One region of the Streptomyces sp. NPDC057694 genome, then DNA from elsewhere that is predicted to be linked to it. Evidence: riboswitches for the same ligand, from Rfam matches in the RefSeq annotation. Region 1 holds a riboswitch; each other region holds the start of a gene.
The links. Region 1 has a riboswitch for cyclic di-AMP ahead of ACFVDP_RS05985 (peptidoglycan DD-metalloendopeptidase family protein). Riboswitches for the same ligand answer to the same signal wherever they lie in the genome.
Positions count from the first base shown of each region.

Region 2: it holds a riboswitch for cyclic di-AMP, as region 1 does, so the genes downstream of both, ACFVDP_RS17810 (M23 family metallopeptidase) here and ACFVDP_RS05985 (peptidoglycan DD-metalloendopeptidase family protein) in region 1, are expected to answer to the same signal.
Region 3: it holds a riboswitch for cyclic di-AMP, as region 1 does, so the genes downstream of both, ACFVDP_RS13690 (C40 family peptidase) here and ACFVDP_RS05985 (peptidoglycan DD-metalloendopeptidase family protein) in region 1, are expected to answer to the same signal.
Region 4: it holds a riboswitch for cyclic di-AMP, as region 1 does, so the genes downstream of both, ACFVDP_RS11385 (NlpC/P60 family protein) here and ACFVDP_RS05985 (peptidoglycan DD-metalloendopeptidase family protein) in region 1, are expected to answer to the same signal.

Region 1 covers NZ_JBHVIX010000001.1:1,308,330-1,311,527, forward strand. The annotation lists gene ACFVDP_RS05980 (SGNH/GDSL hydrolase family protein) at 1-232, opposite strand, end outside; gene ACFVDP_RS05985 (peptidoglycan DD-metalloendopeptidase family protein) at 444-1,190, opposite strand; cyclic di-AMP (ydaO/yuaA leader) riboswitch at 1,196-1,395, opposite strand; gene ACFVDP_RS05990 (tyrosine-protein phosphatase) at 1,747-2,544, shown strand; gene ACFVDP_RS05995 (DUF6126 family protein) at 2,573-2,719, opposite strand; gene ACFVDP_RS06000 (helix-turn-helix domain-containing protein) at 2,716-3,198, opposite strand, start outside.
Region 2 covers NZ_JBHVIX010000006.1:330,201-333,398, reverse strand. The annotation lists gene ACFVDP_RS17815 (aldo/keto reductase) at 1-551, opposite strand, end outside; gene ACFVDP_RS17810 (M23 family metallopeptidase) at 686-1,723, opposite strand; cyclic di-AMP (ydaO/yuaA leader) riboswitch at 1,735-1,871, opposite strand; gene ACFVDP_RS17805 (PP2C family protein-serine/threonine phosphatase) at 2,087-3,196, opposite strand.
Region 3 covers NZ_JBHVIX010000004.1:335,594-338,791, forward strand. The annotation lists gene ACFVDP_RS13680 (ATP-dependent Clp protease proteolytic subunit) at 70-705, shown strand; gene ACFVDP_RS13685 (hypothetical protein) at 713-1,021, shown strand; cyclic di-AMP (ydaO/yuaA leader) riboswitch at 1,357-1,558, shown strand; gene ACFVDP_RS13690 (C40 family peptidase) at 1,562-2,035, shown strand; gene ACFVDP_RS13695 (DUF6328 family protein) at 2,127-2,624, shown strand; gene ACFVDP_RS13700 (ATP-binding protein) at 2,632-3,087, opposite strand.
Region 4 covers NZ_JBHVIX010000003.1:337,352-340,549, forward strand. The annotation lists gene ACFVDP_RS11385 (NlpC/P60 family protein) at 1-1,160, opposite strand, end outside; cyclic di-AMP (ydaO/yuaA leader) riboswitch at 1,168-1,334, opposite strand; gene pcrA (DNA helicase PcrA) at 1,678-3,198, shown strand, end outside.

The DNA of each region.
Region 1 (3,198 bases):
AGGTCACCAGGTCCGGGGCGAGCTCGACGGCGCGCGGGATCTGGTCCTCGACGACCTGGTCGAGGAGCTTGCCGCGCACGGCGAGGTTCGCGTACTGGAAGGTGTCCTCGGGGGCCCGGTCGTCCAGGAGGACGGCGAGCCGGTCGGCCCAGCCGACGAAGGTCCCGTCGGGGCCGGGATCCCCGACGCCCTCGGTGAAGCTGTCCCCCACCGCGGCGTACGAGCGGATCAGGCCGCCGCCGTGCGTGTCCGTCGTCTCGGCCGGGTCCGCTGCGTCCGTGAGTGCTCTCGATTCGTTTGCCACGACCACACATCTTTCACCCCGAGGTGTGACCTACGCGACCGTAACCAGGGGTTGACGAGTGGTGACAAAACACACCCGGCCCCCAGGGAATATCTGGGAGCCGGGTGTGACGCGTGTGTCGCGTGAGATGTGCCGCAGGTCAGAGGGTGACGCCGTGGCTGCGCAGGTAGGCGACCGGGTCGACGTCCGAGCCGTAGCTCGCGGTCGTGCGGATCTCGAAGTGCAGGTGCGGTCCGGTGACGTTGCCGGTCGCGCCGGAGAGCCCGATCTGCTGACCTGCCGTGACCGTCTGGCCCGCGGAGACGCCGACCGAGGACAGGTGGGCGTACTGGGAGTAGTAGCCGTCGGCGTTCTTGATGACGATCTGGTTGCCGTACGCGCCGCCGTCGCCCGCCGAGACGACGGTGCCGTTGCTGACGGCCTTGACCGAGGTGCCGGTGGAGACGATGAAGTCGGTGCCGGTGTGGTAGCCGCTGGACCACATGGCGCCGGACGAGTGGTACTGGGTGCCGATGGACCCCTCGACCGGCTTCACGTAGCCGCTGCCCGAGGTGTCGCTCGCCTGGGTGGCCGTGGTGGACGTACCGCTCGCGCCGCCGACGGTGAGCTTGGTGCCGGGCGTGATCAGGGACGCGTTGGCGCCGATGACGCTCTTGTTGTCCTGGTAGAGCTGCTTCCAGCCGCCGTCGACGCCCTGGCTCTGGGCGATCTTCGCCAGGGTGTCGCCGGACTTCACGGTGTACGTGGTGGTGCCGGAGTCGGCGGCCTGCGCTCCGGTGGCGCCGATGAGGGGCAGCGCGAGCGCGGCTCCTCCGACGGTGGCGAGGGCGGCGGCGCGGGTGGCGCGGCGGGTCTTCGGACGGCGGTGCTTCGCCTGTGCGGACATGACGCTTTTCCTCTCCGTCGCCTGCGAGGTGAGCTGTCGGGTTCGGACTGGAGATGTCCGGCCGGATCCCGGGAAGGAGACCGGCTGCACCCCGAGCCACGTCGGGAAATCCCTCGGCGGCGTACTGCCTGTGGGTCCCCCGCTCCTGCCGTCACGGGTCGTTGTGGGAATTCCGGGCGGCGGCAGGATTAGGCGTTCCGTCCGGTGTGATGGGTGACCGTAAGGCAGCGGAACCGGCCGCGACAAACATCGAATTCGAATTCCGGGGCTTTCATTGATCATCTGAGAGATTTCTGTGTGACCCTCTGTCGCCTCTTCTCCTTTACCAGCGCCATACCTGCGGGAATTCCGTCGTCCGGCCGCCACGAGAACAACCACGCACCGTCACCTCTATGAGCCCGCTCACGCGGACGTCCACAATCCCCGCTCACTTAGGGACAGTTGACCCAGAACTGGACATAACAGACGGATGGTTGCCTGCGGAATCCATGTCGTATCGTCAGGTGCAGGCCCACCGGCGAGCGGCGCCGGAGCGCCCGAATTCGGAGGAGCCCCCGTGACGCAGCACGCCCCGTCCACCGAGCCCGAGCTGACCGCAGTGCGCAACTTCCGCGACGTGGGCGGCCTGCCGACCGTGGACGGCGGGCGGGTGCGGCCCGGCGTGCTCTTCCGCAGCGGTCACCTCGCGCACGCCACCGCCGAGGACGCGACGTTCCTGTCCTCCCTCGGCCTGCACACCGTCTTCGACTTCCGCAACGCGGCGGACCAGAAGCTGGAGGGCGCCGATGTCGAGCTGCCCGGCGTGCGCAATGTGAATCTGCCACTGTCCGACCCGGCCGACGGCGCCGAGTTCTGGAAGATGGTCCGCGACGGCGACCTCGACCAGCTGCGCGCCCTGCTCTCCGACGGGCGAGGGGCGCAGCGCATGATCACCTCGTACCGGTCCATCATCGGCGACCGCACCGGCGAGCACAGCCGGGTGCTGCACGCGATGGCCGAGGACAGCACGCCCGCCCTGATGCACTGCGCGGCAGGCAAGGACCGCGCGGGGCTGTCGATCGCCGTGACGCTGCTCGCGGTCGGCGTCGAGCGGGACGCCATCGAAGCGGACTACCTGAAGTCGAACGAGAAGCACCGCCGCTACAAGGTCCGCCGGGGCAGCGGGTCGGGCGACGCCTACTCCCCCGAGATCATGGAGCTGCTCTCACCGCTCTTCGACGCCCGCGCCGAGTACCTCCACGCGGCCTTCGACACCATCGAGCAGACGTGGGGCACCACCGACCGCTACTTCGCGGAGGGCCTGAAGCTCAGCGAGGCCGACCGCGACCGGCTGCGCGAGCGGCTCGTGGACTGATCCGCCCGGAGCCCGGAGCGGGGTCGCCTCAGCGGTTCCCGCCCAGCGTGAACAGCAGGTAGACGAACGCGGCGAAGGCGTGTCCCACGAATACGTAGATCACGATCCGCACCCAGAGACCGCGCGGCAGCTTGTCCTCGATGTCGCGGCCACCGGGCCGCTGTGCGTCGCTCATGACATGCCTCCCAGGCACAGTGCGGTGGTCGGGCTCTGCAGCAGGGTGTGGACGAAGAGCAGCTCGGCCCCGCCGCTGTCCGCGGCCGCGATGCGGTGCGGGGTGAGCGAGTCGAAGTGGGCGCTGTCGCCCGGCCCGAGCCGGTGGGCGGTGTCCCCCAGGCGCAGCCGCAGCCGCCCTTCGAGCACGTAGAGCCATTCCTCGCCGGGGTGGACGCGCACGATGTCGCCCTGGGCGCCGTACGGGACCCGCACGCGCAGCGCCTGCATCCCGCGGCCGGAGGCGCCGGCCTGGACATAGGTCCAGCCGCCCGCCTCGGTCGCCTCCATGGATCCGGCGCGCACGACGGAGTCGCGATCGGCGGGGGCCTCGCCCAGCAGTTCGGAGACCGTCGTACCGTAGGTGCGGGCGAGTGCGAGCAGCATCGGCAGCGAAGGCTGGCGCTGTCCGGTCTCCAGCCGGGAGAGGTGGGCCGGCGA
Region 2 (3,198 bases), on a different contig from region 1:
TGGATGGCCACGTAACGGGCCAGGCCCTCGCGGTCGGAGAAGTCCAGCGACTCCTGGAGCCGCTCCGGCGAGATGTTGGAGACGGCGATGTGCCGCACCTTGCCCGCCTTCACCAGCTCGTCGAGCGCGCCGATGATCTCGTCGACCGGGATCGTCTCGTCGTCGTCGAAGTGCGTGTAGTAGAGGTCGATGTAGTCGGTGTCGAGGCGGCGCAGCGAGGCGTCGGCGGCGGCCTTGATGTTGTCGCCGCGCAGGCCGGGGAAGTCGGGGTGGCGGCCGACCTTGGTGGCGATGACGACGTCGTCGCGCCGGCCGCGCGCCTTGGCCCACCGGCCGATGAGGGTCTCGGACTCACCGCCCTTGTTGCCCGGCGCCCAGGACGAGTACGAGTCGGCGGTGTCGATGAAGTTGCCGCCGCCCGCGACATAGGCGTCGAGCACCTCGAAGCTGGCGGCCTCGTCGGCGGTGAAGCCGAAGACGTTGCCGCCGAGGCAGAGCGGGAAGACGTCGAGGCCGGAGGAGCCGAGGGGGCGAAGTACGGAAGAAGTCATGCTCCAGTCCAACACCCTTCCGGAGCATGGAATTCCGTGGGGACGGCGGTACGCGTCTCAAGGGCAGGCAAAACCGGCAGCCCTGGCGTCGGGGGGTTGCCGCCAGGACCGCCGGAGTTCTCGGAGAAGGCCCCTCAGGGCGTCAGGCCCCGCTCGCGCAGCCAGGCGGCCGGGTCGATGCCGGTGGCGTCCCCGCCGGGGTGGACCTCCAGGTGGAGGTGGGGGCCTGTGACGTTGCCGGTGGCGCCGACACGGCCGATGACATCGCCGGTGGTGACCTTCTGGCCGGCGCTGACATTGATCGACGACTGGTGGCAGAACCACAGCTCGGTGCCGTCGTCGAGGGTGATGACCGTGCGGTAGCCGTACGCGCCCGCCCAGCCGGCCTCGGTGACGGTGCCGGAGTGGACGGCGTAGATCGGGGTACCTGTGGAAGCGGCGAAGTCCAGGCCCGTGTGATAGCCGGAGGACCACATGGCGCCGGGCTGCCCGAAGGTGCCGGTGATCGTGTAGGAGGCGACGGGGAGCTTGAAGCTCTTGGCCAGCTTGGCGAGGCGCTCGGCCTCGGCCTTCTTCTTGGCCTCTTCCTCCGCCTTCTTCTTGGCGGCGGCCTCCTTCTTGTCGGCCGCCTCCTTCTTCGCGACGGCCTCGTCGGCGGCCTTCTTGGCGGCGGCCTCCTCGGCCTCCTTCTTCGCGGCGGCGTCGGCGGCGTCCTGCTGGGTCTCGGCCTGGGCCAGGATCCGGGTGCGCAGCGCCTCGCCCGCGTCCGACGTGCCGTTGCCGACCGTGGTGAGCGGGGTGGCGGCGGCGCCGGAGTCGGAGCTGTCGGAGCCGTCGGATATGAGCGCGCCGACGCCGGGCAGCGACTTGGCCGCGGGCAGCGAGTCCTTCACGGCCGAGAGGTCCGGCATGGAGATGTGGACGGCGGGCTTGCCGCCCTGCGCGGTGGCGATGCCGCCCGCGCCGACGGCGGCGATCACGCCGACGCCGAGAACGGTGGAGCTGCGTGCGAGGCCGCCGCGCTGGCGGGCCACGCGGTGCCTGCCGCGGACGGGGCGGACGGACTCCTCGGTGGGGTTCCACTCCTCCCAGCTCTCCGGCTGGGGGCCGAACGCGTCGTTCGACGGATCCTTCAATGAGGAGAACTCGGGGGCAGGCCGGTTCGACGCCACGGGGGCGCTCTCCTTTCCTTCCTTCTCGCCTACCGGGTTAGCTGACGGGTTCGGAGCAGGAAGGTCTCCTACGAGCACCAAAAGATGCCCGATTCACCCCAAGTTGGTGGTTCCCCGGCTCCCTTGCGGGATTAAGCGCGTGCGCGCGGAGCCATCGCTGGTGACGGCTGGGACGACCGCGCTGCGTTATCGAACGTTAATAGACAGCCGACAGTAATTCCAAGCTCTTCCTACTGATCGTTCACGTCCTGGCCCGGGATTTAACGGGTCAAGGCCGGGCGGAACGGGTCGACTTGACCGACGGTGTGAACCGGCCACGTTTCTGACGGTTCGTCAATTGTTATCCGCGGCATCTGCGGAGAGTCACGGCCGCCGTACGGCGAGGAGCGCCATGTCGTCCGTCGCGCCGCCCCCGGTGTGCGCGCGCACCTCGGCGGCGAGGGAGAGGAGGAGTTCCTCGGGCCCGGGGAAGATCCGCCCCGACAGCCGGGCCGCCGGATCGTAGAAGACGCCCGCGGCGTCCCGCGCCTCGGAGAGCCCGTCGGTGTAGAGCAGCAGCGTCGCCCCCGCCGGGAACTCGGCCTCGGCGACCCGGTCCGGCCAGGACCCCAGCTCCCCCATCCCGAGCGGCAGCGCCCCCACGCCGTCGACGATCGGGATCATGTGTACGGTGCCGTCGTCGAGCAGCAGGATCGGCTCGGGGTGGCCGCGGTTGACGACGCGGACGCGGGAGTCGCCGTGCGGGATCTCGGCGAGCACCGCGGTGGTGAAGCCCTCGAAGTCGTCGATGCCGTCGCGCCGGGTGCCCTCGCGGGCCAGGGCCCGCTCCAGGCGCAGGGCGACCGCCTCCAGGCTGCCCTCCTGCTCGGCGGCCTCCCGGAACGCCCCGATGACGACGGCGACGGCGGAGACCGCGCCCATGCCCTTGCCCCGGACGTCACCGACGACGATGCGCACCCCGTGCGGGGTGTCCTGGACGGCGTACAGGTCACCGCCGATGAAGGCGCCGGCCTGCGCGGCCTCGTAGCGCGCGGCGATGGCGAGGCCGCCGATCCGGTCGGCCGGTTCGGGCAGGACGGCGAACTGGGCGGCCTGCGCGATCCGCCGGGCGGAGTCCAGCTGTTCGTTGCTGCGCCGCACGATCTGGTTGATGAAGCAGGCGAGCACGCAGACGGTCGCCACGGTGGCCATCTCGGTGACGATGTCGGTGCCGACCCGCTGGGTGTATCTGAAGTGCACGACGAGGATGGCGAGGATCGACCCGAGCCCGGCCAGGATCGTGCTGCGCAGCGGGAAGAACGGGGCGGCGACCAGGGGCGCCGCGCTGAACAGCGGAGCCCCGGAGAAGCCGGAGGGCGTGACGTACTCGTAGCAGGCGCCGCCCACGATCAGCAGAACCGGCAGCACGCGCAGGAACCACCGGGTGCCGACGCTGTCCGCCACCGATCTGTGCCGCCCTCCGCGCTTCCCCACCG
Region 3 (3,198 bases), on a different contig from region 1:
GTGATGTACGTCCTGTACATTTTTTACAGGGGCGGCGTCCACCGCGCCCGGATCGCCATTGGAGGCACCATGACCCGCCCGTCCGGCCGTTATGTCCTGCCCGAGTTCACCGAGCGCACCGCGTCGGGCCAGCGCACGCTCGACCCCTACTCCAAGCTCCTGGAAGAGCGCATCGTCTTCCTCGGGACACCGATCGACGACACCTCGGCGAACGATGTGATGGCGCAGCTGATGCACCTCGAGTACACGGCGCCGGAGCGGGACATCTCGCTGTACATCAACTCCCCCGGCGGCTCGTTCAGCGCGATGACGGCGATCTACGACACGATGCAGTACGTCAGTTGCGAGGTGGAGACGACCTGTCTGGGACAGGCCGCGTCCGTCGCCGCGGTGCTGCTGGCCGCGGGAGCGCCGGGCAAGCGGATGATGCTCCCCGGCTCGCGCGTGGTGCTCGACCAGCCCGCGCTGCCGGAGCCGGCCCAGGGACAGCCCACGGACCTGGAGATCCAGGCCCGGGAAATCATGCGCACGCGGGCGCAGTTGGAGGAGCTGCTCGCACGCCACTCGGGCCGGCCGACGGAGCGGATCAGCGCGGACATCGAGCGGGACACCGTACTCACGGCCCAACAGGCCCTGGAATACGGCCTGGTGGATCACGTCCTGCAGAACCGCAAGAACACGCACGGCGCACCGGGCGCGAGGTGAGGCGGCCGTGTATCCACCGGAACTGCCGCCGCTGCCCGCGCTGACCCGCGCCGAGTGCGAGCTGGTGGACAGCTATCTGGCCGTGGTCGATCTGCTGGCGCGCATCAACCCCGCGCGCGGCGACGACACGTATCGGGGCCTGCGCGCGGCCCAGGCGCTGGTCAGCCGGGCGACGGCGCTCCGGGACGCCCTGACCCTGATGCACCAGCGGGGCGAGAGCCGGGTGCACGCGGCGACCCTGGAGCGGGCGCTGCGCGTTCTGGACGGGGAGAGGCGAACACGGGCAGTCACTTTGCCGCCAGAAAACGTCACCTGACGGACAGTTGAAGTCGTCCGACGTCCTTTGGCGGCCAAGTCGTCCGCGTCCCCTGCGAAACGGCCCAGATGGGGTACCGCCGGATGGCGTAGATGTGCGTAGACCCTGAAGACCGTAAGAGTTGCGCGACGGCGGTAGGCGCATCCCGGAATTTTCGGTTCCGCCCCTGGTGCGGGCATGGTCGCGGCTGGCCGCCGGTTCCCGAAAGCCGCACTGTCCACCTGAACGGGTCAAGCGTGAGGAGCCTCACTTACCGCCGGTTCAGCTCGGCTTTCGCCTCAGAGGTGGGTCAAGATCCCTTCCGACGACAAGCCCCCGCCACCGCGGCGGGGCGGTCCGTGCGGACGCCGAGTCCTGCCGCCGCCCGGATGCCAGGTCGACAGGAGTGGATCGGCAGGAGTGGAGGACCCAGGCACGACGGGCCGCCGCAGCAGCCGCTGCGAGCAGTCCTTGGGGTGAAGCCGCGTCCCGCGGCCGGGCATCTTCGCCAGCCCGAACCCGACAGGTCATCCTTCGCAGGCGGCTGACGAAGGGTTGCGCATGTCCGCGCTCAATCGTGTCCCCTCGCTGCTGACCCGGGCCGGCACCGCCTCGGCCCTGACCCTCGCCGTCGCGAGCGCCGGGCTCATGGTCCCCGGTGCCGCGCCCGAGGCGTCGGCGGCCGTGGCCTCGACCAAGGCACTCCAGGTCGCGGCCTCGAAGAAGGGAGCGCCGTACAAGTGGGGCGCCACCGGGCCGCGCCGGTTCGACTGCTCGGGCCTCACGCTCTACTCGTTCAAGCGGGCGGGCAAGAAGCTGCCCCGCACCGCCGCGCAGCAGTACAACAAGACCCGCCATGTCTCCGCATCCCACCGCAAGCGTGGTGACCTGGTCTTCTTCCACTCCGGCCGGAGCGTCTACCACGTCGGCATCTACGCCGGTAAGGGACGCATGTGGCACTCCCCGAAGACCGGGGACGTGGTGAAGCTGCAGAAGATCTGGACCAAGAGCGTCTGGTACGGCCGGGTGCGCTGACCCGGCACCGTCGCCCCCTTTTCATGGTGGCGGGCCGGGCGCCAGGCCCGCCACCATGCCTCGACCGGCCGGAAGGGGTTACCTGGAGAGCATGGACGAACGGAACGAGACGCCCCTGGAGCGAGCCGACCGGAACTTCGGCGAGCTTCTGCAGGAACTCCGTGTCACGCAGACCGGGGTGCAGTTCCTGTTCGCCTTTCTCCTCACGCTCGCTTTCACCCAGCGCTTTCCCGCACTCGACACGGTGCAGCGCGCCGTCTATGTGACGACGCTGCTCCTCGCGGTCGTGGCGGCCGCGCTGCTGATGGCGCCCGCGGCGCTGCACCGGGTGCTGTTCCAGCTGGGGGCGAAGTCCCGGATCGTACGGGTCTCGTCGCGGCTCGCCGCCTGCGGCATGGCCGCGCTCGCCCTCGCGCTCACGGGTTCGGTGCTGCTCGTGGTCGATGTGACGGTCGGCCGGGGCGGCGGCATCGCCGCGGGCGCCGGAACGTTCCTGGTGTGCGTGGGGCTGTGGGGGGTTCTTCCCGGGCTCCTGCGCCGGTCCCTGGCCGGGCGGGCAGCGCCCCCGGACGACGAGGCGTCCGGCTGACCCGCGCTCAGCGGCTGGCCGGGCGGATGTCTCCGCCGGCCGCGGTGCTCTTCCAGGGCAGTGCGATCCACACCGTCTTGCCGCCCTCGGGCGTCGGACAGACCGAGAGTCTGCCGCCGCACTCGGCCGTGAGACAGCGGATGATGACCATGCCGCGCCCATTGTCCTGCTGCACCGCGGCGGGCAGCCGCTTGGGGTAGCGGGGATGGCTGTCGGTGACGCCGATCCGCAGCCGCTCGTCCCGCTCCAGTTCCAGCTCGACGGTGAAGGTGGGGGACAGACCGCGGGTGTGCTGCACCGCGTTCGTCGCGAGTTCGGAGACGATCAGCCGGACCGTGTCGGCGGTGTCGCCGTCACCCGGCATGCCCCACTCCGTCAGCACGTTGCTCACGTACCTCCGGGCCGTCGAGACCGACGCGGGATCGCTCGGCAGTGTTACTGATGCTTCCTGGTGGTCTGCCATGGCGAAGTCGTCCCTTTCCTGTCGGGGCCGCTCGACCGCCCGCCGCGGATCCTTCATTCACCGGCCCCGGCTACTGCTTCGCGCCAGCGTGCCACTTGGATGCGCTTCCAG
Region 4 (3,198 bases), on a different contig from region 1:
ATCGACGAGGTGCCGTCGTAGTAGATGGACTCCTCGCGCACGTACGCGCCCGGCTTCGGGGCGTGGATCATCATCCCGTCGCCGAGGTAGAGGCCGACGTGGCTGATGTCGTCGTAGAAGAACACCAGGTCGCCGGGCTGGATGTCGGAGAGCGAGACCGTCGTGCCGACCTCGACCTGGTCCCAGGTGGTGCGCGGCAGCGTGATGCCGGCGGCCTTCCAGGCGGCCTGGGTCAGGCCCGAGCAGTCGTAGGAGTCGGGGCCCGTGGCGCCCCACACGTACGGCTTGCCCTCCTGGGCCTTGGCGAAGGCGAGGGCCTGCGCGGCCTTGGCGGCGTAGCCGGACGACGAACCGGACGACCCCGATGACGACCCCGTCGAGCCGGAGCCCGACGCGCCCTCCTGGGCGGCCTTCTCCTCGGCCGCCTTCTGCTTGGCGGCCTCGGCCTCCTTCTGCTGCTGCGCCAGCTCGGCAGCCTTCTTCCGGGCCGCCTCCTCCTTGGCCTTCTCGATCCGCGCGAGCCGCGCCTTCTCCTCGGCGGTCAGCTTGGAGAGCAGCTGCCGCGCGTCGGACAGCTTCGTCTGCACGGCTTCCTTGGAGCTCTGCAGCTCCTCCTGAGAACCGGCGAGCTGGCGCAGGTTCTCCTGCGCCTCGGTGCGCTTCTTCGCCGTCTTGCGCTGCTCGTCCTGGAAGTCGTCGACGGCCTTCTTCTGCTCGTTCGTCATCCGGCTGAGCAGTTGGTCCTGCGCGAAGTAGTCCTCGGGGTTGTCGGCGAGGAACATCGTCGCGGTGTCGCTCATCCCGCCCGAGCGGTACTGCTCGGCGGCGTACCGGCCCAGTTCCTGGCGGGCCTTGTTCATCTTCTCGGTGCGCTGCGCGATGTCGTCGAGGAGCCGGTCGACCTGCTGCTTCTTGCCGGTGGTCTGCTCCTTGGCCGCGTTGTACTTCTGCGTGGCGACCTCGGCCTGGCGGTACAGGGTGTCGACCTTCTTCTGGACCTCTTCCAGGCTCGGCCGGTCCGGCTGCGCGGGAGCGGCCTGCGCCGTCTGCGAGAGCAGGGCGACAGAGGTGAGGGCGGCGGTGGTGATGCCGATCGCGGGGGTCGTGCGAAGACCGCCGGCGAGTCGGGACCGGTTGCGCGGCTTGCGGTGCGACGCCAAGGCTGGCGACTCCTTCCGTCATCCGCCTACCGGGTTAGCTGTCGGGTTCGGGCCAGGAAGGTCGCCCTACGCTCCACCGCCCGGTACTGCCGGGCCGTCGAGCCGATTCACCCCAAGGTCGGTGGGTCCCCGGTTCCCTGCCTCACGGCGTACGGAACTCAGCGGGGGCTGCCCGCTCGCCGCGACGATCGCGGGCGGGGGGACGGACGGCCCGCGCAGCACGGTAGCCAACTCGTGTTGCTGCTGTGAAGGTTGATGTGCGATATGCCCGATACATTTTCGTGACCTTGCTGCGGTCGGGGGACCCGAGGGGTGCCGCGCGTCCATTTCTTGATCGGTTCTCGGTCTGTTTATCCGGCTGTGTGCCGATGTGGCGGCATGATCCGCGGCCGGGGGAGCGGCGAGTGATCTGCGTCATGCGGAACACGCCGCGTCCGCGCTCCCGCACGGCGGCGGAGGCCCGGTATCGCAAAGGCGGCGGCGCTCTGTCAGTGGGGCGGCCTAGACTCGTACGGCGATGAGCAGCCTCTTTGACGACAGTTTCCTGGCCAGCCTCCAGAGCGGCGCGGAGCAGCCCCCGCCGCCGCCCGAGGACCCCGCCCACGACAGCGCGCCGGAGCCGATCCCGGACGATCTGTTCGGCGGGAAGTTCGACGTGCCACCGGCCAGGGACGCGTACTACCGGGACGGCGCCCCGCGCCCGGCCGTCGACGCGGAATCCCTCCTGGAGGGGTTGAACGAGAATCAGCGGGCGGCCGTCGTCCACGGCGGCTCGCCCCTGCTCATCGTCGCGGGCGCCGGCTCCGGCAAGACCCGCGTCCTGACGCACCGCATCGCGTACCTGCTCGCCGAGCGCGGCGTCCACCCGGGCCAGATCCTCGCGATCACGTTCACGAACAAGGCCGCGGGCGAGATGAAGGAGCGCGTCGAGGCCCTCGTCGGCCCGCGGGCCAACGCGATGTGGGTGTCGACCTTCCACAGCGCCTGCGTGCGCATCCTGCGCCGGGAGAGCAAGAAGCTGGGCTTCACGTCCTCCTTCTCGATCTACGACGCGGCCGACAGCAAGCGCCTCATGGCGCTCGTCTGCCGCGACCTGGACCTGGACCCGAAGAAGTTCCCGCCGAAGTCCTTCAGCGCGAAGATCAGCAACCTGAAGAACGAGCTGATCGACGAGGAGGACTTCGCGAGCACGGCGGCCGACGGCTTCGAGAAGACCCTCGCCCAGGCCTACGCGATGTACCAGTCCCGCCTCCGCGAGGCGAACGCGCTGGACTTCGACGACCTGATCATGACGACGGTGAACCTGCTGCGTGCGTTCCCCGACGTCGCGGAGCACTACCACCGCCGCTTCCGCCACGTCATGGTCGACGAGTACCAGGACACCAACCACGCGCAGTACGCGCTGGTCAAGGAGCTGGTGGGCCCGGCCGACAGCGACCCGGCCGAGCTGTGCGTCGTCGGTGACGCCGACCAGTCGATCTACGCCTTCCGCGGCGCCACGATCCGCAACATCCTCGACTTCGAGGAGGACTACGCGGACGCGACGACGATCATGCTGGAGCAGAACTACCGCTCCACGCAGACGATCCTCTCCGCGGCCAACGCGGTCATCGAGCGCAACGAGTCGCGCCGCCCGAAGAACCTGTGGACGAACGCGGGAGCGGGCGCCCAGATCACCGGCTACGTCGCGGACACCGAGCACGACGAGGCCCAGTTCATCGCCGACGAGATCGACCGCCTCACGGACGCGGGCGACGCCCGGGCCGGCGACGTCGCCGTCTTCTACCGGACGAACGCGCAGTCCCGTGTCTTCGAAGAGATCTTCATCCGCGTAGGACTGCCCTACAAGGTCGTCGGCGGCGTCCGCTTCTACGAGCGCAAGGAGGTCAGGGACGTCCTGGCCTATCTGCGGGTGCTCTCCAACCCGGAGGACTCGGTCCCGCTGCGCCGGATCCTGAACGTGCCGAAGCGCGGCATCGGCGACCGCGCCGAGGCGATGATCGACGCGCTGTCGCTGCGCGAGAAGATCAGCTTCCCG